DNA from 2 places in the Lysinibacillus sp. BSL11 genome. Region 2 is predicted to be linked to the other one. Evidence: predicted binding sites of a transcription regulator. Region 2 holds the regulator's gene; the other holds the start of a gene.

Region 1 (15,176 bases), on a different contig from region 2:
CAGAAATCATATTTTACATGGCAGAAGTATCAGGGTGTGTGGGCATCATGCATGATGCTAAACGCTTTGCAGAAGAATATTTAAAGCTAGAACCTGAGGGTGCTTATGCGGATGAAGCAGCAGAAATATTAGAGTTTGTCGCTTTTGAGCAAGATGATTTTGAAGAGCTTGAAGGCTCTGGTGAGGATTTATATCGTCAGGAGCAAGCTCGTCGTTGTATGGAAAAGGGAGATTTTCCTGAAGCTATTACTATTTTAGAAGATTTAATTGAAGATCGACCAGCATTTTGGTCAGCCTATAATAATCTAGCACTCGCTTATTTTTATGTTGGAGAAGAAGAGCAAGCAAAGGCTCTCTTGCATACAGTGCTACGTGAAAATAAGGGCAATCTACATGCATTATGCAATTTAACGGTGATTGCGTATTATGAAAAAAACGAAGAGGATTTACAAGAACTGTTAAATGTTCTTATTAAAATTCAACCCTATACTTGGGAGCATCGTTATAAACTTGGTGCTACCTTAGCCTTAATCGGCCAATATGAATTAGCCTATAAATGGTTGCGCAGTATGCAAAAGAGAGGCTATGTAGGAGATGCAGGATTTTACTTTTGGCTGTCACATGCTGCTTATTTCTCAGGACATGAGGAGATTTCGAAAAGTGCATGGGATCAGCTACTAGAGTTAGACCCAGACAAAGAGGGCTTCGAACCTTGGCGCCAACAAGAAAATGAATATGGACTTGATGCATTGGAGCATGATCGTGATTTTATTGTTGAAAAATTAGAGAGCACTTATACAAGTGAGCGCATTTTTGGTTTATTTTTACTGAAAGGTACAGTGCATAAGCAAGAAATTATCGCCCATCCGAAATGGATTAATATTGAACAATTAGGCTCTTTTGAAAAATTGTTTTTGGCTTATGCACTTGGACATGAATTTGATAAGAAAAATAAAGTAGAAGCAAGCTTTTTACGATCAGTAAAGGTTTCAGAAATTTTATTAGAACAGTATGGAAAGCTATCATCATTAATTGTACCGATGTTTCAAATGTGGTTTGTGCTATGTGAACAAGCGTTAATAGAAAATTATCGTTTTACAAATCCAACAGCAATTGCAGGAGCAAATGATTATTTATTCAGATCTTCGCAAATGCTTAAAGTGACAAAAAAGGAAATTGCACAGCAATATGGAGTATCTGTATCTACTTTATCGAAGTATATTGACGAAATCTTAACGTTTTTGCCAAACAGTCATGATTAATGTGAGCAACATAGTTGAATAACTTTATACTTTCACATACGATGAACATACTAACGCTATCACCAATTTTTCCTTAATGTCATTGATCTTCTTCTATAGATGACGTTGCGTGAATTGGTTGAATGAAGATAAAAAGTATTCTGTTTAGGGGGAAGTATTTATGTCGGAAGAAAAAATTTATGATGTAGTAATTATTGGTGCAGGTCCTGCTGGGATGACTGCCGCTGTCTATACATCTCGTGCAAATTTGTCAACTTTAATGATTGAACGTGGCATTCCTGGTGGACAAATGGCAAACACAGAAGAAGTAGAAAACTACCCAGGTTTTGAGACAATCTTAGGACCAGAGCTTTCTACAAAAATGTTTGAGCATGCGAAAAAATTTGGTGCTGAATATGCCTATGGTGATGTCACAGAAATCATCGATGGAGAAGAATATAAAACAATTAAATCAGGTGCAAAAGAATATAAAACACGTGCCATTATTATTACCACTGGTGCAGAGTATAAAAAAATGGGTGTGCCTGGTGAAAAAGAACTTGGTGGCCGTGGTGTCAGCTATTGTGCAGTATGTGATGGTGCATTCTTTAAACAAAAAAATCTAGTTGTCGTAGGTGGCGGAGATTCAGCTGTTGAAGAGGGTGTTTATTTAACTCGCTTTGCTGATAAAGTGACAATTGTCCACCGTCGCGATAAATTACGTGCACAAAAAATTCTACAAGATCGTGCCTTTGCCAATGAAAAAATTGATTTCATTTGGAATGCAACTGTAAAAGAAATCAATGAAGCGAATGGTAAAGTTGGCAGTGTAACACTACAATCAACTATTGATGGTACAGAATCTGAATTTGCTACAGATGGTGTCTTCGTCTATATAGGTATGCTACCTTTAACTAAACCATTTGAGTCATTAGGTATTTTAAATGAGGCTGGCTATGTTTTGACAAATGAAACGATGGAAACAAAAATCCCAGGTATCTTTGCAGCTGGAGATGTTCGTGAAAAATCACTTCGTCAAATTGTAACAGCAACTGGTGACGGTAGTATTGCAGCACAAGCTGTTCAACATTATGTAGAAGAGCTATTAGAGAAAATTAATGCCTAATATGGCTATTTTAAGGAAAAAAATACAATTTTAATGTGGTTTTAATATTGCTGTAACTTGAATGACATATAAAAGGTGTATGATTAAAAATGTAATTAGCAATCCCCCTTTTATTTTGTTTAGTAGGTTGTTTCCGCCTCCAATAGGTGGGAGCAACCTACTTTTTTTGTGTAAAAAATCACATAATAATATCACGAAATACGTAAATTTTGCGCAAGATGAAGTGGTTATCTTTAAATAGAACTAAATTGTTAATTGTCTGCGTACAAGAGTTGTAAATGAGGACAAAACTTACAAGGTCTTGTTATAATGAAGAGTAGAATGCAAAAGTGATTAGAGGTGTGCCTATGCAAAGAATTGCAAATTTAATTGCCGTAAAAGACGGTAAAGTATTATTACTTCAGAAACCAAGACGAGGCTGGTATGTAGCTCCAGGAGGGAAAATGGAGAGTGGCGAGTCAATCTTTGAGGCTGCTATTCGAGAGTTTCAAGAAGAGACAAACGTCATACCTTTACATGTTCATTTAAAGGGTGTTTATACGATGATCATTAAAGAAAACAATGACGTAGTGGATGAATGGATGCTCTATACATTTGTTGCTAAGGATATAGATGGAGTACCATTTGAAGAAACAAGAGAAGGCAAACTTGCATGGCACCCAGTAGAGGATTTAGCACACTTGCCAATGGCTGAAGGAGATCGAACTAATTTACAATTTGCTGTTTCGCAATCTGGCATTCAGTATGGCACGTTTGACTATACAACGAATTTTGAACTACTTCATCAGAAAATACAAATTTCAAAAGAACAATAAAGGAGTTGCATGACAGTGGTGGTTGAAGGCCAACAAAGTACACATGAATTGGTTATTATTACAGGAATGTCTGGGGCTGGGAAAACAGTAGCTATTCAAAGCTTTGAGGATTTAGGGTATTACTGTATTGATAATTTACCACCTGCGTTACTTACAACTTTTTTAACCTTATTAAGAGATTCTGGTAAAAACAGTACCCGAATTGCAGCAGTAATGGATATGCGCGGAGGCGACTTTTTTGATGCTCTAATTGGCGCATTAGACCATATACTAAAAGAAGGCGATATTGTTGCTCGTATTTTATTTTTAGATGCAGATGATGCCACATTAGTCAGACGTTATAAAGAAACAAGACGTGCACATCCATTAGCAGTGAATGGTTTACCTCTAGATGGAATTAAACAGGAACGAGTACTTTTATCTGAAGTAAAGGGTCGTGCCAATTTTGTTTATAACACATCTAACATGAAACCAAAGCAATTACGTGAAAAAATCGTCAAAGAATTTGCAAGTGAGGCAGATACTATTTTTACCGTTAACATTATGTCCTTTGGCTTTAAACATGGTATGCCGATTGATGCGGACTTAGTGTTTGATGTTCGTTTTCTTAAAAACCCGTATTATGTGGAGGAGCTACGTCCAAAAACGGGTCTTCAAACAGAGGTATCTTCTTATGTGTTAGCGTTGGAAGATACGCAAATCCTTATACAAAAACTGACGGATTTATTAGACTTTATGATTCCTCTCTATCGACAAGAAGGCAAATCACAGCTTGTTATTGCTTTTGGTTGTACTGGGGGCCAGCATCGCTCCGTGACATTAGCAGAATTTTTTGGTGCATATTTTGCGGGCAAGGAAAATACGGTTATTACGCATCGTGATATTAATCGTAGAAAGGAATGAGTGAATGGGGAAAAAGCAAACAAAGCTTGTAGTAATTGGTGGTGGCACAGGGCTCTCCACGTTACTTCGCGGGCTGAAGCATCACCCATTTGATATTACTGCTATTGTAACAGTAGCAGATGATGGTGGATCTTCAGGTCGTTTACGTGATGATTACGATATCCCACCGCCTGGTGATGTACGCAATGTGATTGCAGCATTATCAGATATTGAGCCCCTTGTAGAGCAAATGTTTCAATACCGTTTTTCGGCATCTGAAGATTTACGAGGTCACTCCTTAGGGAATTTAATGCTTACAGCCCTTACTGATATTACAGGTGATTTCAATCATGCTATCAGTGAGATGGGAAAGGTTTTAAAAGTTCATGGTCGAGTTATTCCAGCTGCAAATAAAAAAATCACCTTACATGCTGTGCTTGAGGACGGTTCAATTATCGAGGGAGAATCAAAAATCCCGACAGCGACAAAACGCATTAATCGCGTTTTTTTAGTACCTGAAAATGTGCAACCGTTACCAGAAGCTATTCGTGCAATACTTCGTGCAGACTATATTTTAATAGGACCAGGAAGCTTATATACCAGTATTATTCCGAATTTGCTTGTTAAGGAAATAGGTGAAGCAGTTGTTAAGGCTAAAGGAAGAAAAATATATGTTTGTAATTTAATGACACAAAAGGGTGAAACCATTTCTTATACAGCAGGCGATCATGTAACAGCCATACATAGGCATGTTGGCCATGATTTTATCGATTCCATTTTAGTAAATGATGAAGAACTCCCTAACCCTGTAAAAGAACTGTATAAAGAAGAAAGAGCGGAACCAGTAACATTTGATGTGGCAAAGCTTGAAAGTATGGGATTAGAAGTTATCAAACGAGACATTGCTACAATTCGACCAGATGGAACGGTTCGACATAATGCTACAAATGTTGCAGAATGGCTGGTAGATTATGCTGATATTTACCATCAAAAAGTAAGAGGACCAATAATAGAAACATAATGGCTTTATTGTATATGGTAAGATGAACATATACATAGAAATCATGATTGAAAGGGGGGCGTGATATGTCTTTTGCTTCTGAAACAAAAAAAGAATTGACACAAATAGAAGCGGACAATCATTGTATGAAAGCAGAAGTTTCTGCCCTAATTCGTATGAATGGTTCATTATCCTTTGCAAATAAACAACTAAGCTTAGACGTGCAAACCGAAAACGCTGCAATTGCCAGAAGACTATATACGATTATGAAAAAATTGTATCCGTACAATGTGGAATTACTTGTTCGTAAGAAGATGCGATTGAAAAAAAATAACGTGTATATATGCCGTGTAAGAGAAGGGGCACGTGAGCTATTAATTGATTTAGAAATCATCTCAGACGACTTTCAATTTAACCATACTATCTCAAGAAAGCTCATTCAAAAGAGTGGCCAAAAAAGAGCTTATTTAAGAGGAGCCTTTTTAGCAGGAGGTTCCGTCAATAATCCAGAAACATCGGCTTATCATTTAGAGGTTTATTCTTTATATAAAGAACATGGTGAGGCATTAATGGATTTAATGAATGAATTTGAACTCAATGCCAAAACAATTGAACGTAAAAAGGGCTTTGTGACTTACTTAAAGGAAGCGGAAAAAATTTCAGATTTCCTTAATATTGTTGGCGCGCATCAGGCTATGATGAAATTTGAAGATGTTCGGATTTTGCGAGATATGCGTAATAGTGTCAACCGTATTGTGAACTGTGAAACTGCCAATTTAAATAAAACCATTGGAGCAGCATTACGGCAGGTTGAGAATATTCGATTTATTGAAAATTCAATTGGTCTTGATCAACTACCAGAGAAGCTTCGTGAAATAGCACGTCTCCGTGTTGAATACCAAGATGTGACATTAAAAGAGCTTGGTGAAATGGTATCTAGTGGAACGGTTAGTAAATCAGGTGTTAACCATCGATTGAGAAAAATTGATGAGATTGCGGATGCATTAAGGCGTGGTGAAAAAATAGGTGGTTAAGTTATCATACTTTTCAGGTATGAATGTCATGCTAATCGCTTATTGTTCTTTTGCCAGTAAGTAAGGTAAGATAAAACTAACAGACGAACGGTAGTGAAGGGGAGTTTTGAGAATGATTGAGAGAAGAGTCCAGGTTAAATTAAAATTAGGACTACAAGCTAGACAAGCAGCACTATTTGTGCAGGAAGCAAATCGTTTTAGTGCTGATATCTTTCTAGAAAAAGATGAGAAAAAAGTAAATGCCAAATCCATTATGGGTGTTATGAGCTTAGCAGTTGCTAAAGGTACCGAAGTGACTTTAAGCAGTGAAGGTAACGATGCTGAGCAAGCGGTTACAGCATTAGCAACAATTATAGAAAATGAAGATTAACACTCATTAAATACAAAAGGCATCACAGAGCAATTCTGTGATGCCTTTTATTTTTTATTTATTATCGCTACGGTGCATGATATGATCGATTAAACCGTATTCTTTTGCACGTTCAGCAGTCATGAAGTTATCGCGATCTGTGTCTCTTGCAATGACTTCAAGTGGTTGACCAGTGCGTTCAGATAAAATGCCATTTAATTTCTCGCGTAAGAATAGAATACGTTTAGCAGCAATTTCAATTTCTGTCGCTTGACCTTGTGCACCACCTAATGGTTGGTGAATCATGACTTCAGCATTTGGTAAGGCAAAACGTTTACCAGGTTCTCCAGCTGCAAGTAGGAAAGCACCCATTGATGCAGCCATACCAATACAAATTGTTTGGACCTGTGGTTTAATGATTTGCATTGTGTCATAGATAGCCATACCAGCCGTAATGGATCCACCAGGTGAGTTAATATAAAGAGAGATATCTTTATCTGGATCTTCTGCCTGTAGGAAAAGAAGCTGAGCGACAATGGAGTTAGCAACATTGTCATCAATAGCACTTCCTAAAAGGATAATACGGTCTTTAAGTAGACGTGAATAAATGTCATATGCACGCTCACCACGACTAGTTTGTTCAATAACTGTAGGAATTAAATTCATGTTAAATCCTCCTTAAAAAGCTAAATTCGAATACCTTTGCTGAAAATTTTCCTTTGTATTTCAGCTGTATCCTTATCATACACATTATAGTCAGGGAAGGTCAAATATTAACCCTGCTAAAGTGAAATTAAAAAAATAAAATGTTTTTGCATTCTATGGTTGAATTATATAGGATAGGCTTGTATAATGATTAAGGTTATAAGGTTTAAAGTACAGGTCACTATTTTGCAGGTATGCTTCAAAAATGAGGGTTATCTACATCATGCTTTTCGTAAGCCTAGAGTGAGTACTTTTTTTTTGTGTCTTTTGCCCTCGTGGTGTAATGGATAACACGTAAGATTCCGGTTCTTGCACTGGGGGTTCGATTCCCTCCGAGGGCGCCATTTTACTGATTAATTGATATACTGTTATAGCTCATCTCCTAATAAGTAGTTTAGCAGCCTGCTTACTGGAGATCGAGAGGAAGAATAAAGGGAATACTGTCCTAGTTGGCATTATTCCCCTATTTATTCCTTTCAAACCTTCAAAAAAGCAACAACTCCAAATTATTTTTTAGTGAACATACTGTACGTGAGACTAGAAATAGTCGAAAAAAAGAATCCTATCTGAGGGGATTCTTTTTTTTTGCCTAAATTTATCGAAATTTGGCATGGTTCTCATTGTATATATATTAGTTTTAGGTTAATTTTCTTGTTATTTATACATATTTTTCCAAATTGTATGAATTTAATATAAATTTATATGAAAAAATATTTAATTTTATGCGAAAAGTTGTTGTCTAAATACTATAATGTTAATATAATTGACCTAATAGTCTAACATTTCCGAATTGCGAAAAATAATACGTAATTCGGAAAATTATCGAACTAGGGGGAAATACAATGAAAAAAACAGGTTGGATGTTACTGATGATAATTGCAGCATTAACATTAACACTTGCAGGATGTGGTACAAAAGATGATGCATCTTCAGGTAGCTCTTCTTCAGAAGATGGTGGAGATGGCAAAAAAGTTTATAAAGTAGGTACTGAGGCCACTTTTGCACCATTTGAATCTGTTGACGATTCAGGGAAAATTGTAGGGATTGATGTCGATATTTTACAAGCTATTGCAGATGAGATGGACTTTGAGGTTGAGTGGAATAATATAGGATGGGAGCCAGTGTTCCAAACAATTAAAAACGGTGAAACAGATATCGGTGCTTCTGGAATCACAATTACGGAAGAGCGTAAAGAATCATTTGATTTTACAGAACCGTATTATGAGTCTCAGTTATTAATTGTTGTGAAAGAAGATTCAAAAATTAAATCTCTTGATGAATTAAAAGATAAAAAAGTATCTGTACAAATCAATGCTACTGGTCATATGGCGGCGAAAAAGCTACAAGGGGAAGCAAGTACAAATATTATGGCTTTTGAAAGTCAGCCAATCGCTATTCAAGAAATGTTAAATGGGAATGTTGACGCAGCTATCGGAGATAACGCAGTAGTTTATGAATATATCAAAGCTCACCCAGATCAAAAACTAAAAGTAATTGAAGATGATGCATTCGAAAAAGAATACTATGGCTTCATGGTTCAAAAAGGGAATAAAGAATTGCTAGATAAATTAAACGAAGGTCTTAAAAAAATTAAAGAAAACGGTAAATTAAAAGAAATTACAGGCATTGATTTTCAATAAAAATGAATGAAATGATGCTATTAACATAGTAACTGTGCTAACGGCTCATTTATTAATCGTAATTTAAAGGGGAATGGGGTTTTCGGATGGACATCTTTGACTTACGCTGGGACATTGTCTGGAACTACCGAGATATGTTTATACGAGGTATTGGCGTAACACTTATTTTGACACTTAGTGGTTATTTTGGCGGTATTCTATTAGGGCTATTTTTAGGCCTTGGAAAATTATCGAGTAAGAAATGGATTTATTGGCCATCTAAACTATATATCGATTTATTCCGTGGAACACCGATGCTTGTACAAATCTTGTTAATTCACTTAGCAGTTATTCCAACAATTTTTGGTCATTCTTTAGGTTATATGGTATCAGGGATTACAGCGCTTATTTTAAACTGTGCTGCTTATAATGCGGAAATTTTCCGTGCAGGGATTCAAAGTATTGCAAAAGGGCAAATGGAGGCTGCTCGCTCTCTTGGATTAACGCATAACCAAGCGATGCGTAAGGTCATTTTGCCTCAAGCTTTTAGACGTATGATCCCGCCATTGGGGAATGAATTTATTGCATTATTAAAAGATTCTTCACTCGTAACTGTAATTGCAGCACCAGATATTTTATATGCTAGTAAGGTCGTAGCTGGTGCAAGCTTCCGCTTCTGGGAACCGTATATCGTTGCAGCATTATTATATTTAGTGTTGACATATGGTGTAACGAAGATTGTAGCATTTATCGAGAAACGATTTAGCAATAGTTACGTCCCTCGTAAAGCTAAGGTAGAAGGGCGGGAAGCAAGATGATAAGAATTGAAAACCTACACAAATACTTTGGCAAGCTTGAAGTATTAAAAGGAATCGATTATGAAATTCAAGAAAAACAAGTTGTCTGTGTTATTGGGCCATCTGGTTCAGGAAAAAGTACATTTCTCCGTTGTATCAATATGTTAGAAGAAGTAACGGATGGTGCTATTTATATTGAAAATGTAAAAATTAATGATCCTAAAACGAATATCAATGAAATACGCGCTGAAGTGGGTATGGTGTTCCAACAATTTAACTTATTCCCGCATATGACTGTTATCGATAATGTCACGATGGCACCTATGCAAATTCGTAAAATGAGTCGTACAGACGCAGAAGCTCTAGGACATGAGCTATTAAACAAGGTTGGGCTCGACAGCAAGGCCTATAATTATCCTGAGCAGCTTTCTGGTGGTCAGCAACAGCGTGTGGCGATTGCTCGTGCCTTAGCAATGAAGCCAAAAGCTATTTTATTTGACGAACCAACTTCAGCACTTGACCCTGAAATGGTAAAAGAGGTGCTCGATGTTATGAAAAATCTAGCAGCTGAAGGGATGACAATGGTTGTTGTGACACATGAAATGGGCTTTGCTCGTGAAGTAGGCGATCGAGTAGTCTTCATGGATGGGGGCTATATTGTAGAAGAAGGGTCTCCAGAGGAACTATTCGGTAATCCACAAAGCGACCGTACGAAAGCGTTTTTAGGAAAAGTATTATAAAGCAGAAAAAGCGAACGAGCATGTCGTTCGCTTTTTTTGTGCTAAAAACAACAGAGCATGGTGAATATTCACCATGCTCTGTTGTTATTTAATGAAGGGGATTAGATGTTGTGTCGAATGCATTCAGCATCGTTTGCATATCCTGTTGGGAATACTGAGGCACCTGATAATAGCCGTGTTTGTTTTGATAAATGGATAATTCGTATCCCATTTCAATGCAGTTAGGAATACTATCCGCAACAACGCGACGAACTACAGGGTTTGTTGTCTCCAACGCAGCAGTTGTCATACATTTTGCTGCTCCTTTTTGAGCACCTAGTAAAAATCCAGAAATAGCTTCATCATTAATTTCATTAGCGTTTTGCATTGGCTTTTTTGGTTGACCAGGATTTAGGCCATATTTGAAATCATTTCCTGTTTCCATTTGGTAGCGTCCTGTTGGAACAGATGGATCGTGTCCTGTTTTAAAGGACTCTACAATCGTATTGTACATACCAAGAGTGAAATTATATTGGCGATCCAAAATGTTGAGTAATTCAGGATCTTTTACATGGGGACGCAAAATAATCGCTTGGTTCATACCTGCAATAATTTCGCCAATTGTTTCATGCATGTCCATCATTTCATGTCCACCATGATTTAGGCTATGTTGTTGATTTAAATTTGTTTGGTTTGATGATTCATTGTAAAACGATTGTGACAAAAAAAACGCCTCCTCAATAATTTTTTGTTGCAGTATTTAGTATGTCATGTCAATTCAATTTCATACGGTATAAATGTAAAGGTAAAAATGTAGACTAAAGATAGAAGGAAAAGCAAGTCAAGGAGGCTTAAAATTGAAAAAGTTACTTGGACCAATTGGAATAATTGTCATCATTCTTGTTGTAATCGCCTTATTATTTATACCTAAATACAATAGTCTGGTGACAGCCGAGGAAAATGTTGATTCTAAATGGGCACAAGTTGAAAATCAGCTCCAACGTCGCTATGATTTGATTCCCAATCTAGTGGAATCTGTGAAAGGCTATGCGAATCATGAGCAAGAGGTGATAGCGAATATTACGGAGGCACGTGCACAAATGGGAAGTGCAAGCTCACCAAAGGAGCAAGCTGTTGCCAATGATGCTTTAACTGGCGCTCTTAGTCGTTTACTAGTAGTTGTAGAAAATTACCCAAACTTAAAGGCAGATGCAAACTTCCGCCAGTTAATGGATGAGCTAGCAGGTACCGAAAATCGTCTGGCTGTAGCACGTGAGGATTACAATAATGAGGTGCAGCAATTCAATAAACATGTTAAGCGTTTCCCAGGGAATTTAATGGCAGGGATGTTTGGCTTTGAACAAAAAGAATACTTTAAAGCCGCAGCAGGAGCTGACAAAGCACCATCTATCGATTTTAGTCAATCGGGTACACATTAATGAAACGTTGCATTATACAGATGATCATCGTTTGTTCGGTGCTTCTTTTTTTCTCGAATCTAGCGGAAGCAACGATGCCATCACCGATGAAAAATACGTATATACATGACTTTGCCAATGTAATTTCTGCCAATGTCAAAGAAGAGATAAATCATTATTCCGAGCAGTTGGATCAAGGCACGGGTGCTGAAATCATGGTAGTCACAGTTGATAGTCTTCATGGACAAGAGCCGAAAATGTATGCGACAAAATTGATTCGTTCATGGGGCATTGGTGACAAGGAAAAAAATAACGGTGTCTTGATTTTAGCTACCTTAGGTCAAGGGGAAGGAAATAACGACGTTGTAATTGCCGTGGGCCAGGGATTAGAGGGAGCATTACCAGATGGTAAATTAGGACGCATTTTAGATAATGCATTTTATCCCTCAGCAAGTACTGGTAATTTAGATCAAGCTTTTCAAGCAACCTATTCTGAAGTTTTTCGCGCTGTTGCCCAAGAGTATAATTGGAACGGTGATTTGCCAGCGCAAACAAAAGAAGAGGATGACATACCCACTTGGTTAATTATCCTAATCATTATCGTTGTTATTATTATCTATTCATTCTTTTCGAAAGGTGGCGGAGGTCCTCGCTCTGGAGGCTATGGCGGTTATCCAGGTAGTTTTGGTGGAGGACATTCGAGTAGAGGGGGCTTTGGAGGATTTGGTGGAGGATCTTCTGCTGGTGGGGGAGCAAGCAGGAAATTTTAATAGAGGAATTGGCGAACTATTCTATTTAGTTCGCTTTCATTTTGGCTTAATTAAATAACTCTCAATTATTGACAATAATGCTAGAATTGTTATAATTTAAATATATCGACAATCGATATAACGTAAACTGATATAGGGAGGAATCATTTTGAAAAAAAGATTTTTATCTGCATCGTTAGCAATCATTTTAACAACCTCTGTAGTTATTCCTGCAACAATGCAAGATGTTCGTGCTACCAATGAAACAAATAGCAGCGTAATAGCACAGGAAGAACGTGTATCAGCGCAGGAATTTTTGAATTTAGCTGTAACAACTTTAACATTCCAGCACGGCTCAGATTCAATGCGTCAACAAATTATTGATAAATGGGTAAAGGCTGGAGAATTCACAGATTTAAGTTTGACTATTAAACGTGATGAAGTGGCTCGTATTTTAGTTAGAGCGTTAAATAAAGAAGAAAAAGAGACTTCACTTGCTGAGTATTTAGAGAAGGCCAATAAGATTGGTTTATTTAATGGCTTATCATCAAATACAGAAGCAATTTCAAAACAAGATGCAGTAAAAATTTTAAACAATGCAAAACAAATAAAAAATGGTTCTAATCATGAAGGTGTAAAGGAAATTTCAGTTGAAGACTTTATGAAAAACCCTGGAAATTTCGGTTATGAACTTTCGCCAGATGGCAATTACATTACTTTTTCCTCTGCTTGGGAGAACAGATCCAATGTTTTCGTGAAAAAGATGAATGATGATAGTGAGCCTGTTCGTGTTTCGAATTCAAAAGATCGGGACGTTGCAGGATTTTTCTGGAAGGATAATAATTTACTATACGTAAAGGATAAAGGTGGAGATGAAAACTTCCATATTTATTCTACAACATTTAATGGCTCTGAGGAAAAAGATCTAACACCATATCCAAACGTCACAGTTGGGATATTAAGTGGCCTACAAGGTGTTAAAGATGAAATTCTTATCATGATGAATAAGGAAGATGCAACAGTTTTTGATGTCTACAAGCTGAATGTAAAGACTGGGGAAACAACTCACGTTGCAAAAAATCCAGGTAATATTGCTAGCTGGCTAGCAGATCGCAATGGAAATGTGCGTATTGCCGTAGCCTCAGATGGTGTGGAAGGAACGATTCTTTATCGAGATTCTGAAAAGGATGAATTCAAGCCATTTGTTGAAATGGAAGCTGGAGATGAAGTAATGCCACTAGCTTTCTCAAAAGACAATCAATACATTTATGCTACATCAAACAAAGGTAGAGACAAAGTAGAAGTTGTAAAATACGACTTAAAAGGTAATGAAGAAGTAATTATGTCTAATGATCAGGTAGATGTTTCTGGTGTCTTATATAGTGCCGAACACGATAAATTGCTATATGGTGCATATATAACAGATAAAACACATTACCAATTCTTTGACGAGAACTTTGAAAAGCTTTTCCGTAAAATCCAAAGCAAGCTGAATGTGCATGAAAGTGAGCTTGGTATCAATGATTACAATAAAGAAATGACCAAATTTATTGTGAGTGTTTCAAGTGATACTGTCTATGGAAAATATTATTATTACGATTCTACGACAGATGAATTAACCGAGTTGGCTACTTTAAGCCCTTGGTTAAATCCGAATGAACTTGCAGAAATGCATCCAATTTCATATAAGAGCCGAGATGGTTTAACGATTAATGGTTATTTAACTTTACCGAAAAATAAAGAAGCGAAAGATCTCCCTCTTATTGTCAATCCTCATGGTGGTCCTTGGGCACGTGATATGTGGGGCTTCAATCCAGAAGTACAATTATTAGCTAATCGTGGCTATGCAGTGCTACAGGTGAATTTCCGTTCGTCAACTGGATATGGTAAAGAGTTCCTTCAAGCTGGTAATAAGCAATGGGGTCTGAAGATTCAAGATGACATCACTGATGGTGTCCAATGGGCAATTGACCAAGGCATTGCAGACCCTGATCGCATCGGTATTTATGGGGCATCCTTTGGTGGTTATGCAACATTAGCGGGTATTACGTATACACCTGATTTATATGCTGCTGCAGTTGATTATGTAGGTGTATCTAACATATTTACATTATTAAATACCATCCCTCCTTACTGGGAAACTATGCGTAACATGTTTTATGAGCGCGTAGGTCATCCAGAGAAAGACAAAGAATTGTTAACTGCTGTTTCACCTGTTTTCCATGCAGATAAAATCAAAACACCATTATTTGTCGCCCAAGGAGCAAATGACCCGCGTGTGAACAAAGCAGAATCTGATCAAATTGTGGAAGCCTTACGCGCTAGAGGTGTGGATGTAGAGTACATGCTAAAAGATAATGAAGGACATGGTTTCGCAAATGAAGAAAATAGAATTGAATTCTATAATGCCATGGTAAAATTCTTCGATAGTCATTTAAAATAACTTAAAACGAAAGGCATTGATGTGTAGCTTGCTCACAATCAATGCCTTTTTTAATTACAATAGGTGAATTGGATTTGGATAGCGCATTTTACGTTCAAATGATGAAATGCACAGTGCTAGTTCCTCAATACCAGTATAAATTAATGGTTCATCTACCTGAGAAATACTTAAACGAATAAGATTATCCTTTTTAAATTCTGGTAGATACATTCTAGCAGCGTCATCCATCAACATTATGTCATTAATGATATAGTGGCCATTTCTTCAATACTACATCGT
Region 2 (15,176 bases):
GGTACAATCGACATTACCTAGAGAATAACCCTTGTCCTCAACAATCTTCCAAATATACTCTAATAATTTTGCTGAATCCGCGTCCTTAAATGCAGGGTCTGTATCTGGAAAATGACGGCCAATATCCCCTTCTCCAATTGCTCCTAAAGCTGCATCTGTGACAGTGTGTAAAAGAACATCCGCATCTGAATGTCCTACCAGTCCTTTTTCATGCGGAATGGTAATGCCCCCAATAATTAATGGACGACCTTCTTCAAATGCATGTACGTCAAAACCTTGTCCAATTCGAAACATATTCATCTTCCTTTAATTAATATTTATCATTATCATATCAAAATTTGCCCTAGGTTGTTTGAAAAGCGCTTTAATAATTATCCTCCTATAGCAGTAATGGGCAGTTTAGAAAGCTACACTCTCTAGACTGCCCCATATTCTTTAAATATGATACTCTATATTTTTCATTTGACTGTTGCTAATATTCGGAGATGGCTGTGAATTATAGACACGTGAATAAGGGGGAACGGAGTGTGTTAGCCAAATATTACTCCCTAGGACGGAATCATGCCCAATCGTCGTCTCGCCCCCTAAAATAGTAGCACCAGCATAAATGACAACATTGTCAGCAATATTCGGATGACGCTTAATGCCCTTAATCGGATTACCATTTTCATCCAACGGGAAGCTTAGTGCACCTAATGTTACACCTTGATAAATTTTTACATTCTTACCGATAGTACAAGTTTCACCGATAACGACACCTGTTCCATGGTCAATAAAGAAAGATTCTCCTATGGTAGCCCCTGGATGAATATCGATACCTGTTAATCGGTGTGCATATTCTGACATAATACGAGGCACAATTTGTACGCCCATTTCGTATAACTCATGTGCGATGCGGTGAATATAAACAGCCACAATAGATGGATAACTTAGCAAAATCTCCTCTGTGGAAAGAGCTGCAGGGTCACCATTATATGCCGCTTGAATATCTGTTTGTAACACTTGGCGAATGGCAGGAAATCGATTAATCAAATTCATAACAATTTTGTCTGCTTGTTCACGGCAATACTTCTCGCAATTGGCAGGATCACTGTCCTCCATATTATAAAATAATACTTTTTCGATAATATCCCGCAAATCTAATGCTGTTTCACGTAGCTTATTACTGCAAACTACATTCACCCTTGTTTCATCAATAGGTCTTGTCATATAAATACCAGGGAACAGCACCTCATGGAAATTATCAATTATTTTTATAACCCGATCCCGTCCATCAAAGCCTATTGAGTTGTCAACATCGATGTACTGTTTATTTATACTAGTTAATGAACCTGTAATTTCTGGAACCTTTTGATTTAACCAATCATTTAATGACACAATAAACACCCCTCACATCTTTTCATCTATTCTATTACCTTATTAATCATATATCCACTATTTCATTTTACACGTAAAACGATCACAAATGGATAAAACCACTTTATTTGAGCTATTCCAACTTTTTATTCTCTTCCTACGCCTTCGCATCTAATTCGACTAGCAAAATGTCATTATTATCATACATATATGGTTGAACAGATTACGAAGCAATAAGGCATTCTGACCATACAATTTTCCCCAACCAAAACAAATAAAAAAGACTATCCATCCTCAAAAAACTACGAATGAATAGCCTCTATAAATAATATTTCTTAATGATTGTATGATCCACGCTTACGCAAGATTGCCTCACCAAATACTAAGTCTTCTTGTGTTGTCATTTTTACATTTTCATAACTACTTTCTACGATGTGTACCTGATGTCCGAGACGCTCCATTAGCATTGCCTCATCTGTCCCAAGAAAACCTACCTTTTCAGCTACGTCCTCTGCTTCCATAATTAATTCAAAACGAAATGCTTGTGGAGTTTGCACCATCCAAAGGCTTTCTCGATCAACTGTTTCCTCTATAATGCCATTATGTGATACTTTTTTCATCGTATCTTTCGCACGAACCCCTGCTATTGCTGCACCGTGATTATGCGCGTTCTGTACAAGCTTTGCAATGATATCATGCGTAATAAACGGGCGTGCTGCGTCATGGACAAGCACAATATCTACCTGTTGCATCTCTTTCATGCACGAATGGACCGAATGCTGTCGCTCAGCACCCCCATCAGGTAAACCCTTCACTTTGGTAATCCTATAGTCCTCTAGCATTTTTTGAATAAATCCACGTTCTTCTGGTTTTACAGCGAGCCAAATACCTGTGCAAGCGGGATCTTGTTGAAACACTTCTAGTGTGTGTACCAGAATAGGTTTCTCTAAAAGCTTTAAAAATAATTTATTTTGCCCTGCTCCCATACGCTTCCCACTTCCAGCAGCAGGTAGAACCACTTCATATTGCATTTTCCCACATCCTAATCGTCCTTCGGCTTAGCAAATATCATACGACCTGCCGATGTTTGCAGCACACTAGTAACTGTAACTGTAATTGCCTGTCCGATATAACTACGACCACCTTCAACCACAATCATCGTACCATCATCTAAATAGGCAACTCCTTGGTTATGCTCTTTACCATCCTTTATAACAACAACCTGCATATCTTCACCTGGTATGACTACAGGTTTCACTGCATTCGCTAAATCATTGATATTTAAGACTTTTACATGATGGAGCTCACAGACTTTATTCAGGTTAAAATCATTCGTAACGATGCATGTATCGTTGCCCATTTTTTTTGCAAGACGGACTAGCTTTAAATCTACCTCTTGTACATCTTCAAAATCCTCATCCGTAATTTCAACTTTTGTCTTACGCTCATCTTGTAATTTTTTTAAAATATCTAAACCACGCCGACCTCTTGTGCGCTTTAAGGTATCAGAAGAATCAGCTATATGCTGAAGCTCTGTGAGCACAAATTGAGGTACAACTAATATACCTTCAATGAAGCCTGTTTCAGAAATATCAGCAATACGACCATCGATAATTACACTTGTATCTAGCAGTTTGTAGCTTCCACGAACCTCCTGAGCCTCAGCATCTTCAGCAGCTTTTTTCTTCGTATTGGTACTACGTAATGTAAAAAGCTGTATGAGCTCATCTCTTTTTCTAAAACCTAGACGGAACCCTAAATACCCTAATACAAATGACAGGATAATAGGGAGTACTTCTGTGATAACAGGGAATTTTACACTATCAATGGCAAAGCCTAAAAAGTAAGCGACAATCAACCCAATTATTAAACCAAACGTACCAAATAATAAATCTCCGATAGGAACCTTAAACAGAACTTCTTCCATCCAGCTAATGAGCCTTACAAAGTAATCGGAAAATGCAAAAGATAGTGTAAACAGTAAAAGTGCGCCTAGAGCTACTGATACATAAGGATTATCTAGCCAAGGATTAGATGATAAATGAAGCAATTCGTATAATGGCGGTAAGAAAACAAGGCCCAATGCTCCTCCAATCAGTAAAAACGCAATTTGAACAAATTTTTTCACAAGCTGTCACCTCCTAATTGTTAGTTAAGATTATACATAGTTTATGGCAGAAAATCTTTCATGAGCTCAGTCAAATTCTCATTATTTTTGATGTTGTGTAACAAGGATAAGTTAGTTAGACAAAATTTCACAAATTTCTATTTTTGTTCGTACTAGATGACAATCCTTTATTCATTCATCAGCTATTATTTAGGACGATTATTCTTTTATTTGAGTTTCCGATATTCGCATCAAAAATTGAAGGAAAATGCATGTCAGATTAATATCCAACATGCACATTTTCCTTTATAACTCTCTAAAGCATGCATTTAGTGCATCTTTTATCGTTTCTACACCAACAATTTCAATTCCCTGCGGAAATTCCCAACCACCAATATTGGAAGAAGGAATGAAGGCTCTTTTAAATCCAAGCTTCGCCGCTTCAATGACCCGCTGTTCTATACGTGATACCCGACGGACCTCACCTGTTAGTCCGACCTCACCAATAAAACAATCCGTTGCACGCACTGCCTGATCCTTAAAACTAGATACAATGCTTGTCAACACTGCTAAATCTATTGCTGGCTCATCCAGCTTGACACCACCAGCAACTTTAATATATGCATCCTGAGCTTGTAGCATGAGACCCATACGCTTTTCTAGTACAGCCATTAGCAATTGTACTCGGTTTTGATCGACACCTGTGGCCATACGTTTAGGATAGTTAAAGCTTGTAGGTGTAACTAAGGATTGAATTTCAACAAGGATTGGCCTTGTCCCCTCCATTGATGCTACAATAGTTGACCCCGCCGCACCTTGTGAACGCTCCTGTAAAAATAACTCCGAAGGGTTTAGAACTTCCTTTAACCCTCCTTGAAGCATTTCAAATATAGCAATTTCATTTGTAGATCCGAAGCGGTTTTTTTGGCTTCGTAAAATACGATGATTATGATGTCTTTCCCCTTCAAAGTACAGTACAGTATCCACCATATGCTCTAAAATACGTGGCCCAGCAATTTGTCCCTCTTTTGTTACATGCCCTACTAGAAAAATAGCAATGCCTTTGGTTTTAGCGATTCGCATCAGCTCAGCTGTACATTCACGAACCTGTGAGACACTACCAGGGGCGCTTGTTACTTCTGGATGAAAGACCGTTTGTATGGAATCGACAATAACAAATTTAGGCTGTACTTCATCAATGGTTTGGTTTAAAAACTCTAGGTTTGTTTCGGAGTATATGTAAAGCTCTTGAGAAATCACTCCTAAACGCTCTGCTCGTAATTTCGTTTGACGAATAGATTCCTCTCCAGAAATATAAAGTACGCGATGCCCTTTATTCGATAGTAATGCGGAAACCTGTAATAGTAATGTTGATTTCCCTATTCCAGGATCGCCCCCGATCAATACTAGAGAACCAGGTACAATGCCCCCGCCTAATACACGATTGAGTTCGCCCATTTCTGTTGCTACACGCGATTCTTCAGTAGCTTCCACTTGGATAATCGGGATTGCCTTTTGTGTGACTGTAGCAGAATGTTGAAATGCTCCTCGTGGACCTTTTGCAACCATCTCTACTTCTTCCACCATTTTATTCCATTCACCACACCCAGGGCATCTTCCCATCCATTTAGCAGACTCATAGCCACAGCCTGAACATACAAATTTCGTTTTTTTCTTTGCCAAATTGCTTTCACCTCGAATATTTGTTCTTATCCTTAATTGTACAGAAAAAAAGACAGCTTGGCACTTAAAGCCTCACTGTCTTTCCTTGAAATTATTTAGAGATGGATACTCCCTCTTTTTTCTTTACAACAAACTCATCGTTTACGTAATCAATGATAACCTGATTACCCTTTTCTACATTACCCTTTAGTAATTCTTCCGATAATCGATCCTCTACTTGTTTTTGTAATGCACGACGTAGTGGACGAGCACCATATTGAGGGTCATAGCCTTCTTCAGCAATTTTCTCAAGTGCTGCATCAGTCAACTCTAACGAAATATCTTGCTCTTTCAAGCGTTTTGTTAAAGCATTGCCCATCATCGCAATGATTTCTTTTAAGTGCTCTTTTTCTAATGCGTGGAAGACAATCATTTCATCGATACGGTTTAAGAATTCTGGACGGAATGCTTTTTTCAATTCTTCTAACATCGTACCCTTCATGTCTTTATGCTTAGACTCTGCACCGCCTACATTGAAACCAAGGCTCTTTTGGTATTTTAATGCATCCGCACCAACGTTTGAAGTCATAATGACCACTGTATTGCGGAAGTCTACTACACGTCCCTTAGAGTCTGTTAAACGACCATCTTCAAGCACTTGTAATAGAATATTGAATACATCAGGGTGTGCCTTTTCAATTTCATCTAATAAAACGACTGAATATGGCTTACGACGAACTTTCTCTGTCAGTTGGCCACCATCATCGAAGCCTACATAGCCTGGAGGTGAACCTACTAGACGAGAAGTCGAATGTTTCTCCATATACTCGGACATATCAACACGAATCATCGCATCCTCATCGCCAAACATTACTTCAGCAAGTGCTCTTGCAAGCTCTGTTTTACCAACGCCTGTAGGTCCTAAGAAGATAAATGAACCAATTGGTCGTTTTGGATCCTTTAGGCCTGCTCTTGCACGACGTATTGCACGAGAAATTGCTTCTACCGCTTCTCCTTGCCCTACTACACGTTTGTGTAACTCTTCTTCGAGCTGTAATAACTTGGAAGATTCTTCAGAAGCAATTTTAGCTACTGGAATTCCTGTCCACATTGAGACAACTGCTGCTACATCATCCACAGTTACTTTAGATTCGGCTTTACCTTGCTCTTCTTTCCAATTTTTTCGGGTAGCTTCAATTTCATCCTTCAGCTTTTGCTCTGTATCTCTTAGTGCTGCTGCCTTTTCAAATTCTTGACCTGATACGGCTGCATTTTTTTCAGAACGAACATTTTCAAGCTTATCCTCAAGCGCCTTTAAGTTTGGTGGCACTGCGAATGAGCGTAAGCGTACTTTAGAACCCGCTTCATCGATTAAGTCAATCGCTTTATCTGGTAAGAATCGGTCAGAAATATATCTATCACTCATTTTGGCCGCTGCTTCAATCGCTTCATCTGTAATTTTCACACGGTGATGCGCTTCATAACGATCGCGTAAGCCTTGAATAATTAGAATAGCCTCTTCCACTGTCGGCTCATCCACTTGGATTGGTTGGAAACGACGCTCTAAGGCTGCATCCTTTTCAATGTACTTGCGGTACTCATCAAGTGTTGTGGCACCAATACATTGAAGTTCACCACGTGCTAAAGATGGTTTTAAGATATTTGATGCATCAATCGCACCTTCAGCACCACCCGCGCCAATTAATGTATGCAATTCGTCAATAAATAAAATGATGTTGCCTGCTTGGCGAATTTCATCCATCACTTTTTTCAAACGATCTTCAAATTCTCCACGATATTTTGTACCTGCAACAACTGTCCCCATATCTAAGGTCATTACACGTTTGTCACGAAGGATTTCTGGAACTTCATTATTAATAATTTGCTGTGCCAATCCTTCAGCAATCGCTGTTTTACCAACACCTGGCTCACCAATCAATACAGGGTTATTTTTCGTACGACGCGATAAAACCTCAATAACTCGTGTAATTTCCTTGCTTCGGCCAATGACAGGGTCTAATGTACCTTCACGTGCAATTTGTGTTAAATCACGTGCTAGGCTATCTAATGTTGGTGTATTGGCAGCTTGAGCTGCTTGTTGGCCAGATTGTGCATTATCATTATTACCTAATAGCAATAATACTTGCTGGCGAGCTTTATTTAAGCCGACTCCCGCATTGTTTAAAACGCGAGCTGCCACGCCCTCACCCTCACGTATAAGCGCCAATAATAAATGCTCTGTACCGATATAGGAGTGACCCAATTTACGTGACTCATCAACAGATAATTCAATTACTTTTTTAGCTCTTGGCGTATAATGAACGATTGGACCGACATCTTCTTTGCCCTTACCAACTAATTCTTCAATGCCAGCTTCAATCGTTTGAGGACTAATATCAATGGCTTCTAACGCTTTCGCAGCAATACCGCCGCCTTCACGTATAAGCCCTAATAGAATATGCTCTGTACCGATAGATTCGTGCTTCCAACGAATAGCCTCTTCCTGAGCAAGCTGTAATACTTTTTGCGCGCGTTGTGTAAAACGATTAAACATCATATAAATCCTCTCCTTTTTCCCCATTTATAGGCTTATTCGCATGTTCTTGGGATAATGTCTCACGAAGCATCTCCGCTCGTACACGATCCCGTTCAGCAGGTGGTAATGCCTCACCTGCATAGTGCTGTAAAAAACCTGGTTGCATACTAACAACACATTCATTTAAGGTCGTTGCTTGTATACCATCAATCAATTGTAAATCTACTCCTAAACGAACATTAGATAGGCAAGTAGCAGCTTCCTCACTTGTTAAAATCCTTGCATGTGTAAGTGTGCCTAAAGCTCGATATACGCGATCTTCTAGCGCAAGCTCTGCCTTTTCCATTAATTTACCTCTTGCATGTCGCTCTTTTTGAATAATCTTTTCAGCGACACTTTGTATATCTGCTAATATATCTTCCTCTGTCTTCCCAAGTGTAATTTGGTTAGAGACTTGATAAACATTCCCTAAATTTTCGCTTCCTTCACCATATATACCTCTTACAGTCATTCCTAAGCGTGTCATGGCATTTATAATTTGATTCATTTGCCCAGTTAATGTAAGAGCGGGTAAATGCATCATGACGGATGCTCGTAGCCCCGTACCAATATTCGTTGGACAGCTTGTTAAATAACCAAAAGTATCTCGAAAAGCATATGGTAATACTTTCTCTAGGATACGATCAATCTTATTTGCTTGTTCATAGGCACTTTGAAGTTGAAAACTTGCTGTCATACATTGAATGCGTAAATGATCCTCTTCATTCACCATAATGCTAACGGATTCATCTTCAGAGAGTAGTATAGAGCCCACTTGCTCTTTTTTAGCCAGTTGCGGGCTAATCAAATGCTTTTCTACAAGAATTTGACGCTGTAAAGGGGTTAAATCCTTTATAGCAAAATAAGCATAATCATTTTGAAGCGTTGGGCTATCGCTGATTGCATGTGTAACGGCCTGTTCCACTTGCAGTGCCTCATTTTCTGAAAATGCTAATGGAAAACGATAGCCATCTAAATTTCGTGCAAGGCGGATCCGTGTACTAATGACGATATCTGAGTAATCATCTTTGATATGCATCCATGTTGGTGTCGCACGCTCTAAAAATGATTCAATCATCATGTCACATCACCACCTTCAAATTGTAGATGCTTCTCTAGCTCTTTGACTTCATCACGTAGCTTCGCCGCTTCTTCAAACTTTTCTTCATCTACGGCGGATTTCATACGCTTGCGGATATCCTCTATTTGCTTTTTAATAACATACACATTACTGCGAGCACCAGGCATTTTACCAATGTGTTGTGGACCTGCCTGAATACGATTAAAAAGCTTTGGCAAATGATCTCCAAATGTGTCATAACAGCTTGGGCACCCGAATTTTCCTTCTTTTAAAAATTGCTTATACGAAAATCCACATTGTGGGCATGTTTGCTGCTGTGGTTGTACCTGTTGTTTTTCCCCCACCTTTTGCCATGTAGGAGAGCCAAACCAGTTAGACAATAACTGTTGAATAGATACTGGCTCTTGTTTAAACTCTGCATGAAATGGATGGAATTGTGAGGCGCAGACGTCACAATAATGATGCTCTACTTTTTGCCCACTTTGAACTTGTGTTACTGTAACTGTCGCATTACGTTGTTTACAATGTTCGCATATCATTTCCATCACCTCACTATTTTTGTTGTTCATATTTTATTGTTGTCAGCATTGCTCGCAATATTTTTGATCGAATGACATCTCTTAATGGGAGATGCAAGTCGATCGTGGAGCGATCAATTGCTGCTAACATTAATTTCGCTTCTCGCTTGGAAATTACCTGCTCATCAATGAGTCGATAAACCAAATCTTCTGCCATCGTTTGTGATGCCCCACCTTCAATTTGCCTGAGAACATCGTCGATCAAATCAATCTGTGAATTCGCGCGGACACGTAAAATTCGAATGTATCCACCACCACCACGTTTGCTCTCAACAAGGTAACCCCGCTCGGCAGTAAATCTTGTATTAATAACATAATTTATTTGTGATGGTACACATTGAAATTTATCAGCAATTTCACTACGTTTAATTTCAATATGCCCTTCCCCACCTAATTCAAGTACTTGCTTTAAGTAACCCTCTATGATGTCTGATATATTACGCATTTTAGGAATACACCTCGCTTGCTTCACTGACTTTGACTATCTTTGACTTTCTTTGAGTATATTATACAAAACGCTTGAAAAAAATTGCAATGATTTCGCCCATAGAAAAGTGGAAAGTCTTGAAAATGGCTTTTTAATAAACGAAAAAGGCACTTTTCGATCATTTGTTTACGGTTTAATAATTTCCTCATACACCTAATGTACCCTTATTCGTCATAGAAAAAACGCAAGCATATGCAACTAGCATATACTTGCGTCTATGAAAATTATACCCAGCGACCAACAATTGGATAACGCCAAGGTTCATCAGACAATGCTTTTACGATACCGATAATCGGTACCACAAATAGCATAATGCCGAAAATGATTAAAAATGGTAAGCCAATAAGGACAAAGCTTAAAACAACAGAGATAGCAATTAAAACACCCATGACAATTTGGAATAGCAGTGCTTGAATAGAAATTGCCTTTATTTCCTCATCCGAACTAATTAAAAAGAAAATAATGGGCACTAACCATGGCGCAAAAAATGCACTTGCGTGTATGATTACTTTAGACCATTTAGACTCCATATATATCAACCCTTTCTTTGAACTTTATTCTATGTTTTATGTACTACTATTTACGGAACTATACCCGCAATAGTTTCACATTAAGAAGGATTTTTTAAAATTTTTTTGAAAGGCTGTGAGGAGCGTTGGAATTTAACAACACATTAGCAAATGAATATGAAAAGGGTATTCGCCGTACATTGCCTAGTTATGATACCATGCTACGTTTAATACAAACTTTTTATCATTCTAGGCTATCAGAAAATGCTAACATGTTAGTCGTGGGAGCAGGGAGTGGCAATGAAATTATACAGCTTGCAGAAGGAAGACCTCACTGGTCATTTACTGGCATTGATCCATCAGAATCCATGCTTACTATAGCTAAAGAGCGTTTGCTCACTCTACCAAATAATATGTCATTCCATCAGGCTACAATACTAGATGCTTCGCTGTCCTCTACTCAGTATGATGCAGCAAGTTGTGTTCTCGTCTTGCATTTTATTCACGATTATAAAGAAAAGCTAGAAACAATAAAAGCAATAGCAAGATATTTGAAACCTGGAGCACCGTTTGTCCTTGTTTCAAAATATGGTCAGCTAGGATCTTTAGAAACAGAACTACAATTTGATTTATGGCGTTCTTATTGGCTACAGCATACTAGACTTTCTTTATCCGAAGTAGCAGAGATGGAAAAATCCATTCGTTCCCTTTCTTTTATGAGTGAAGAGGAAATTTTAACACTTTTACAAAGTGCGGGCTTTACTAAACCTTCTAGATTTTTTGCCACTACTTTGTTCGGTGGTTGGGTATGCTTTAAAGAGGATCGCTAACTATTTTGTAGTAAATAATTTGAGGTGAAAACCGTGATAAGCACCATCGGCATTACAAAGCAGCAACAATTGTTAAAGGATTTTCCATTAGAAGAGATACATCAGCAAGAATTTGAATGGTATTGGGTTGATTTTAATTGTCCTACAGCGGAGGAAGAATTATTGTTGGATACATTTTTCCACTTTCACCCTCTTGCTATTGAAGATTGCTTAATGAGGTTGCAGCGTCCTAAGCTCGATTTCTATGATGATTTTCATTTCTTTGTCATTCATCGAGTAAACGAAGAGACGTTAGCTGCGGAGGAGGTTAATATTTTTGCCTCCAATAAATTCATCATAACCTTCCATAAAAATCCTGTCCCTGAGATAGAGAAGGTGCAAAAAATGCTGGAAAACCAACCGAAGAATTGGGAGCGAGGTACTGTATACCTAACGTATCAAACCATTGATAAAATTGTTGATAGTTATTTTCCACTCGTTTACAAAATTGAAGATCATCTAAATGCTTTAGAAGGTGAACTTACATACCAAAGTAATGTAAATGCCATGAAAATTGTCTTCGAGTTCCGTAGTGACTTGCTTGACTTAAGACGTACTATTTTACCAATGCGTGACCTTTTATATCGCATTCTTAATTCTTACCGTTTCTCACTAAAAAAATCGGAGAGAGCTTATTTTGGAGATATCTACGACCATCTACTTAAGCTAACAGAGATGGTTGAATCTAATCGAGAGCTTACAGCAGATATGCGAGATAGTTATATGGCTATGAGTTCTAGCCGAATGAACGGTATTATGATGACTTTAACAATTGTATCAACTATCTTTATACCACTTACTTTCATTGCTGGTGTGTATGGGATGAATTTCGATAACATGCCTGAGCTACATGGGCAATACAGCTATTTTATTGTACTCGGGATTATGATAATTATCGTTATCTTTATGTTGGCCGTCTTTAAACATAAAGGCTGGTTTAAACTGTTTAAACCATAAAAAGACTGCTCGTTTTAATAAAAACGAGCAGTTTTTTAATCTATTAATATGGTCCTCTGTCATCAATCTTATTATCACCTTGCTGTGGAAATAAAAAGTACGCTAATACCCCTGATCCCAAAGCTGCACATATTGTAATTAATAATTGCTCAATATCTGGTACCTCAGCATGATAGTTTCGTAGCATATAAACAGAGCCAATGGCAACAATCACCATAACAGGAATAACAAATTTAAAACGTTTTTTCTCCATACCACCCCTCCTTCCATTTTTATTTTCGTACGATTTTTATATTGCTAAACAGTTCGTATTTTACAGGTTTCCTATTTTAAATTCAAATTTACATTGCTTCACCATTTGGACTAACAATAAAGTAAAAAAAATAAAGAAATAACCAATTTTTTAACCAAATATTCAGCAAATAATAGTAAAATAGATTTAATACCATTTATTTATTAAATTTACAAACCTAACAAATTTCAAAAGTGCTTATTTACTTACAATTTATTATGGATATTAAGAATGGAGCAAATAATAATGAGTTGGTTTTCAAAAAATAGTAGTGCTAGCTACGCAATTACATTAACACCTGAAAATTTTAAGAGCAGTGTACAATTAGATGTATTGAACCACCCCAACCTTCAAAAACAATTACAACTTTTAAATTTAACTCTTGAGGATTTAGCTATCATTAAGCAACTACAGCCTTTAGCTAAAGACTTAATTCCTGAAATGGTGGAGAAATTTTATGCAGCCATTAGTTTGAGCCAAGATTTACTTGATATTATTAATAAAACATCACATATTGATCGTTTAAAAATTACGTTACATAAACATTTAAGTGACATTTTTGAAAGTCATATTAATGATGCCTATATTGCTGAACGAAAAGCCATTGCTGAGACTCACGTTCGAATTGGCTTGCAATCAAAGTGGTATATTGCCTCATTCCAGTCACTCACTACTACTTTTGCAAACTTTGTGAACGAGGTAGATATTTCCAAAACAGATGCTATTCGTGCTATAAACGCTTTTTGTAAAATCATTAATTTTGAGCAACAACTCGTGATTGAGGCATATGAAAAAGAGGAAGAACGTATTCGCTCAGCAGCAGATGCAACAAAAAATTCCCTTGTAACGACGATCCAAAGTACTGCAGAGGAGCTTAATGCCATTAGTGAAGAAACAGCCGCATCACTATTAGTGATTTCCTCACAAACAGATGATATTGCTGTAGCAACCAAGCAAGGATTGAGTTTCGTAGCAGATACACAAGAAAAATCAAGACGAGGCCAACAGCAATTGAAAGAACAAAATGATTTAATCCAAGTTATTTTGCAAAGTGTCAATGGTCTTGAAGTAACGATGAACCAACTACGTACCTCTTCTCAAAAAATTTCTGAAATTGTTGGGCTAGTTACAGGCATTGCTGATCAAACCAATTTATTAGCATTAAATGCTTCTATTGAAGCTGCTCGAGCTGGAGAACATGGGAAAGGTTTTGCAGTGGTGGCTGAGGAAGTTCGTAAACTTGCTGAGGAAACAAAAAATGCCGTCCAAAATGTTTCCCATCTTATTAAGGACACAGAAAGTAATATTACGACTATGGCTAATTCAGTTATTAATGTTGATCAAAAAATTCAACATAGTGTCAATACACAAGAAAGCTTATCCAAGTCATTTAATGATATTGCTGATGCAGTTTCTGGCATTCAGCAGCAATACGTAAATACATCTAGAGATATTTCAGCCATTTCTAATTTAATCACTGAATTATCGCAGGGCGCTACGCTAGTCTCTTCTTCTTCCGACTCGCTCATTAATGTTGTCAATGAACTAAATATGTAAAATAAAAAGGGAACTCATTTAGAGTTCCCTTTTTCCTTAATGCGGCAATGCACGTTTTTGTTTACGGTGCTCTCGTCTTGCTGGCCCAGTTTCAAATAAACGCTTCTCTTCATCTGTTTCAGGATAGATTGAGGGAACTGGTACGGGTTTCCCTTCCTCATTTACTGCAACCATCGTGACAAATGATTCTGTCGTTAATTTTTCCTCGCCAGTCTCAATATTGCGAGAAACAACGCGAACATAAACCTCCATTGAAGAACGTCCTGTAGACGAAACAATACTCTCAATTTCAAGAATATCTCCTACATGTGCAGCGGATAAAAAATCAACCGAGTCAATAGAAGCTGTCACTACAAGGCCTTTAGCATGTTTCATTGCTGTAATAGCAGCGATTTCATCAATATAAGCTAACACTCTTCCACCGAAAATAGAATTGTGATTATTTGTGTCTGGGGGTAATACGAGACGCGATTGAACCGTACGTGATTGGCTCATGGGTACAGCGTTGTTTGGCATAATTCTTGCAACTTCCCTTCTCATGTTGTTCTTTCGTCATCGTATCGCAGAAAAAGAGCTGATGCAAATTTAGAACGATTTTTTCATCGAAATAAATTTCATATCAGTCATTTCTTCTATAGCCCACTTAATTCCTTCACGTCCATAACCACTCATCTTTACTCCACCATATGGCATGTTATCTACTCGGAATGTCGGAATATCATTTATAATGACAGCACCAGCCTGTAATTCATCTGCTGCATATAAAGCATCTGACAATATATTCGTGTAAATACCTGCATTTAGGCCAAGGTCCGACTCATTTACAAGTCGAATTGCGTCGTCTAATGTTTCATATGAAACAATTGAGACGATTGGTGCGAATGTTTCCTGACAAACAATTTTCATATCAGCTGACACATTCGTCATAACTGTTGGCGTTAAAGTACGTTCAGTAAATACGCCTCCAGTTGCAATCGTAGCCCCCTGCTCTTGTGCCTCCTCAATCCATTCCCTGATGCGTTCCACCTCATTTGGGTTTATCATGGCACTAACATCTGTAGTCTTCTCTAATGGATCTCCTACTATAAGCCTTTCTGTTTCTGCAACAAATGCTTTAGTAAATTCATCAATAATGGAAGAATGCAC

The links. The regulator CtsR, encoded in region 2, represses protease genes until heat stress. The targets are predictions, from matches to a motif close to ATGGTCAATAAAGGTCAAACA.
Region 1: a site for CtsR is predicted at 7,200-7,220, ahead of clpP (ATP-dependent Clp endopeptidase proteolytic subunit ClpP). Genes of this name have one in related genera too.

The regions. Positions count from the first base shown of each region.
Region 1 is NZ_JAVGCX010000003.1:83,339-98,514, forward strand. It holds gene RCJ95_RS04700 (tetratricopeptide repeat protein) at 1-1,262, shown strand, start outside; gene trxB (thioredoxin-disulfide reductase) at 1,423-2,367, shown strand; gene RCJ95_RS04710 (NUDIX hydrolase) at 2,715-3,182, shown strand; gene rapZ (RNase adapter RapZ) at 3,192-4,085, shown strand; gene RCJ95_RS04720 (gluconeogenesis factor YvcK family protein) at 4,090-5,085, shown strand; gene whiA (DNA-binding protein WhiA) at 5,151-6,098, shown strand; gene RCJ95_RS04730 (HPr family phosphocarrier protein) at 6,211-6,468, shown strand; gene clpP (ATP-dependent Clp endopeptidase proteolytic subunit ClpP) at 6,523-7,113, opposite strand; tRNA gene RCJ95_RS04740 (tRNA-Arg) at 7,422-7,496, shown strand; gene RCJ95_RS04745 (basic amino acid ABC transporter substrate-binding protein) at 7,995-8,792, shown strand; gene RCJ95_RS04750 (amino acid ABC transporter permease) at 8,879-9,589, shown strand; gene RCJ95_RS04755 (amino acid ABC transporter ATP-binding protein) at 9,586-10,308, shown strand; gene RCJ95_RS04760 (spore coat protein) at 10,397-11,011, opposite strand; gene RCJ95_RS04765 (LemA family protein) at 11,145-11,726, shown strand; gene RCJ95_RS04770 (TPM domain-containing protein) at 11,726-12,475, shown strand; gene RCJ95_RS04775 (S9 family peptidase) at 12,624-14,897, shown strand; gene RCJ95_RS04780 (hypothetical protein) at 14,952-15,107, opposite strand.
Region 2 is NZ_JAVGCX010000006.1:58,919-74,094, forward strand. It holds gene ispF (2-C-methyl-D-erythritol 2,4-cyclodiphosphate synthase) at 1-294, opposite strand, end outside; gene epsC (serine O-acetyltransferase EpsC) at 436-1,377, opposite strand; gene ispD (2-C-methyl-D-erythritol 4-phosphate cytidylyltransferase) at 1,692-2,387, opposite strand; gene RCJ95_RS08575 (PIN/TRAM domain-containing protein) at 2,399-3,484, opposite strand; gene radA (DNA repair protein RadA) at 3,770-5,146, opposite strand; gene RCJ95_RS08585 (ATP-dependent Clp protease ATP-binding subunit) at 5,238-7,682, opposite strand; gene RCJ95_RS08590 (protein arginine kinase) at 7,672-8,781, opposite strand; gene RCJ95_RS08595 (UvrB/UvrC motif-containing protein) at 8,778-9,320, opposite strand; gene RCJ95_RS08600 (CtsR family transcriptional regulator) at 9,334-9,804, opposite strand; gene RCJ95_RS08605 (DUF4870 domain-containing protein) at 10,071-10,376, opposite strand; gene RCJ95_RS08610 (class I SAM-dependent methyltransferase) at 10,502-11,185, shown strand; gene corA (magnesium/cobalt transporter CorA) at 11,219-12,181, shown strand; gene RCJ95_RS08620 (hypothetical protein) at 12,225-12,434, opposite strand; partial or broken gene RCJ95_RS08625 (protoglobin domain-containing protein) at 12,720-13,265, shown strand; gene RCJ95_RS08630 (methyl-accepting chemotaxis protein) at 13,386-14,030, shown strand; gene RCJ95_RS08635 (acyl-CoA thioesterase) at 14,067-14,546, opposite strand; gene RCJ95_RS08640 (aldehyde dehydrogenase family protein) at 14,616-15,176, opposite strand, start outside.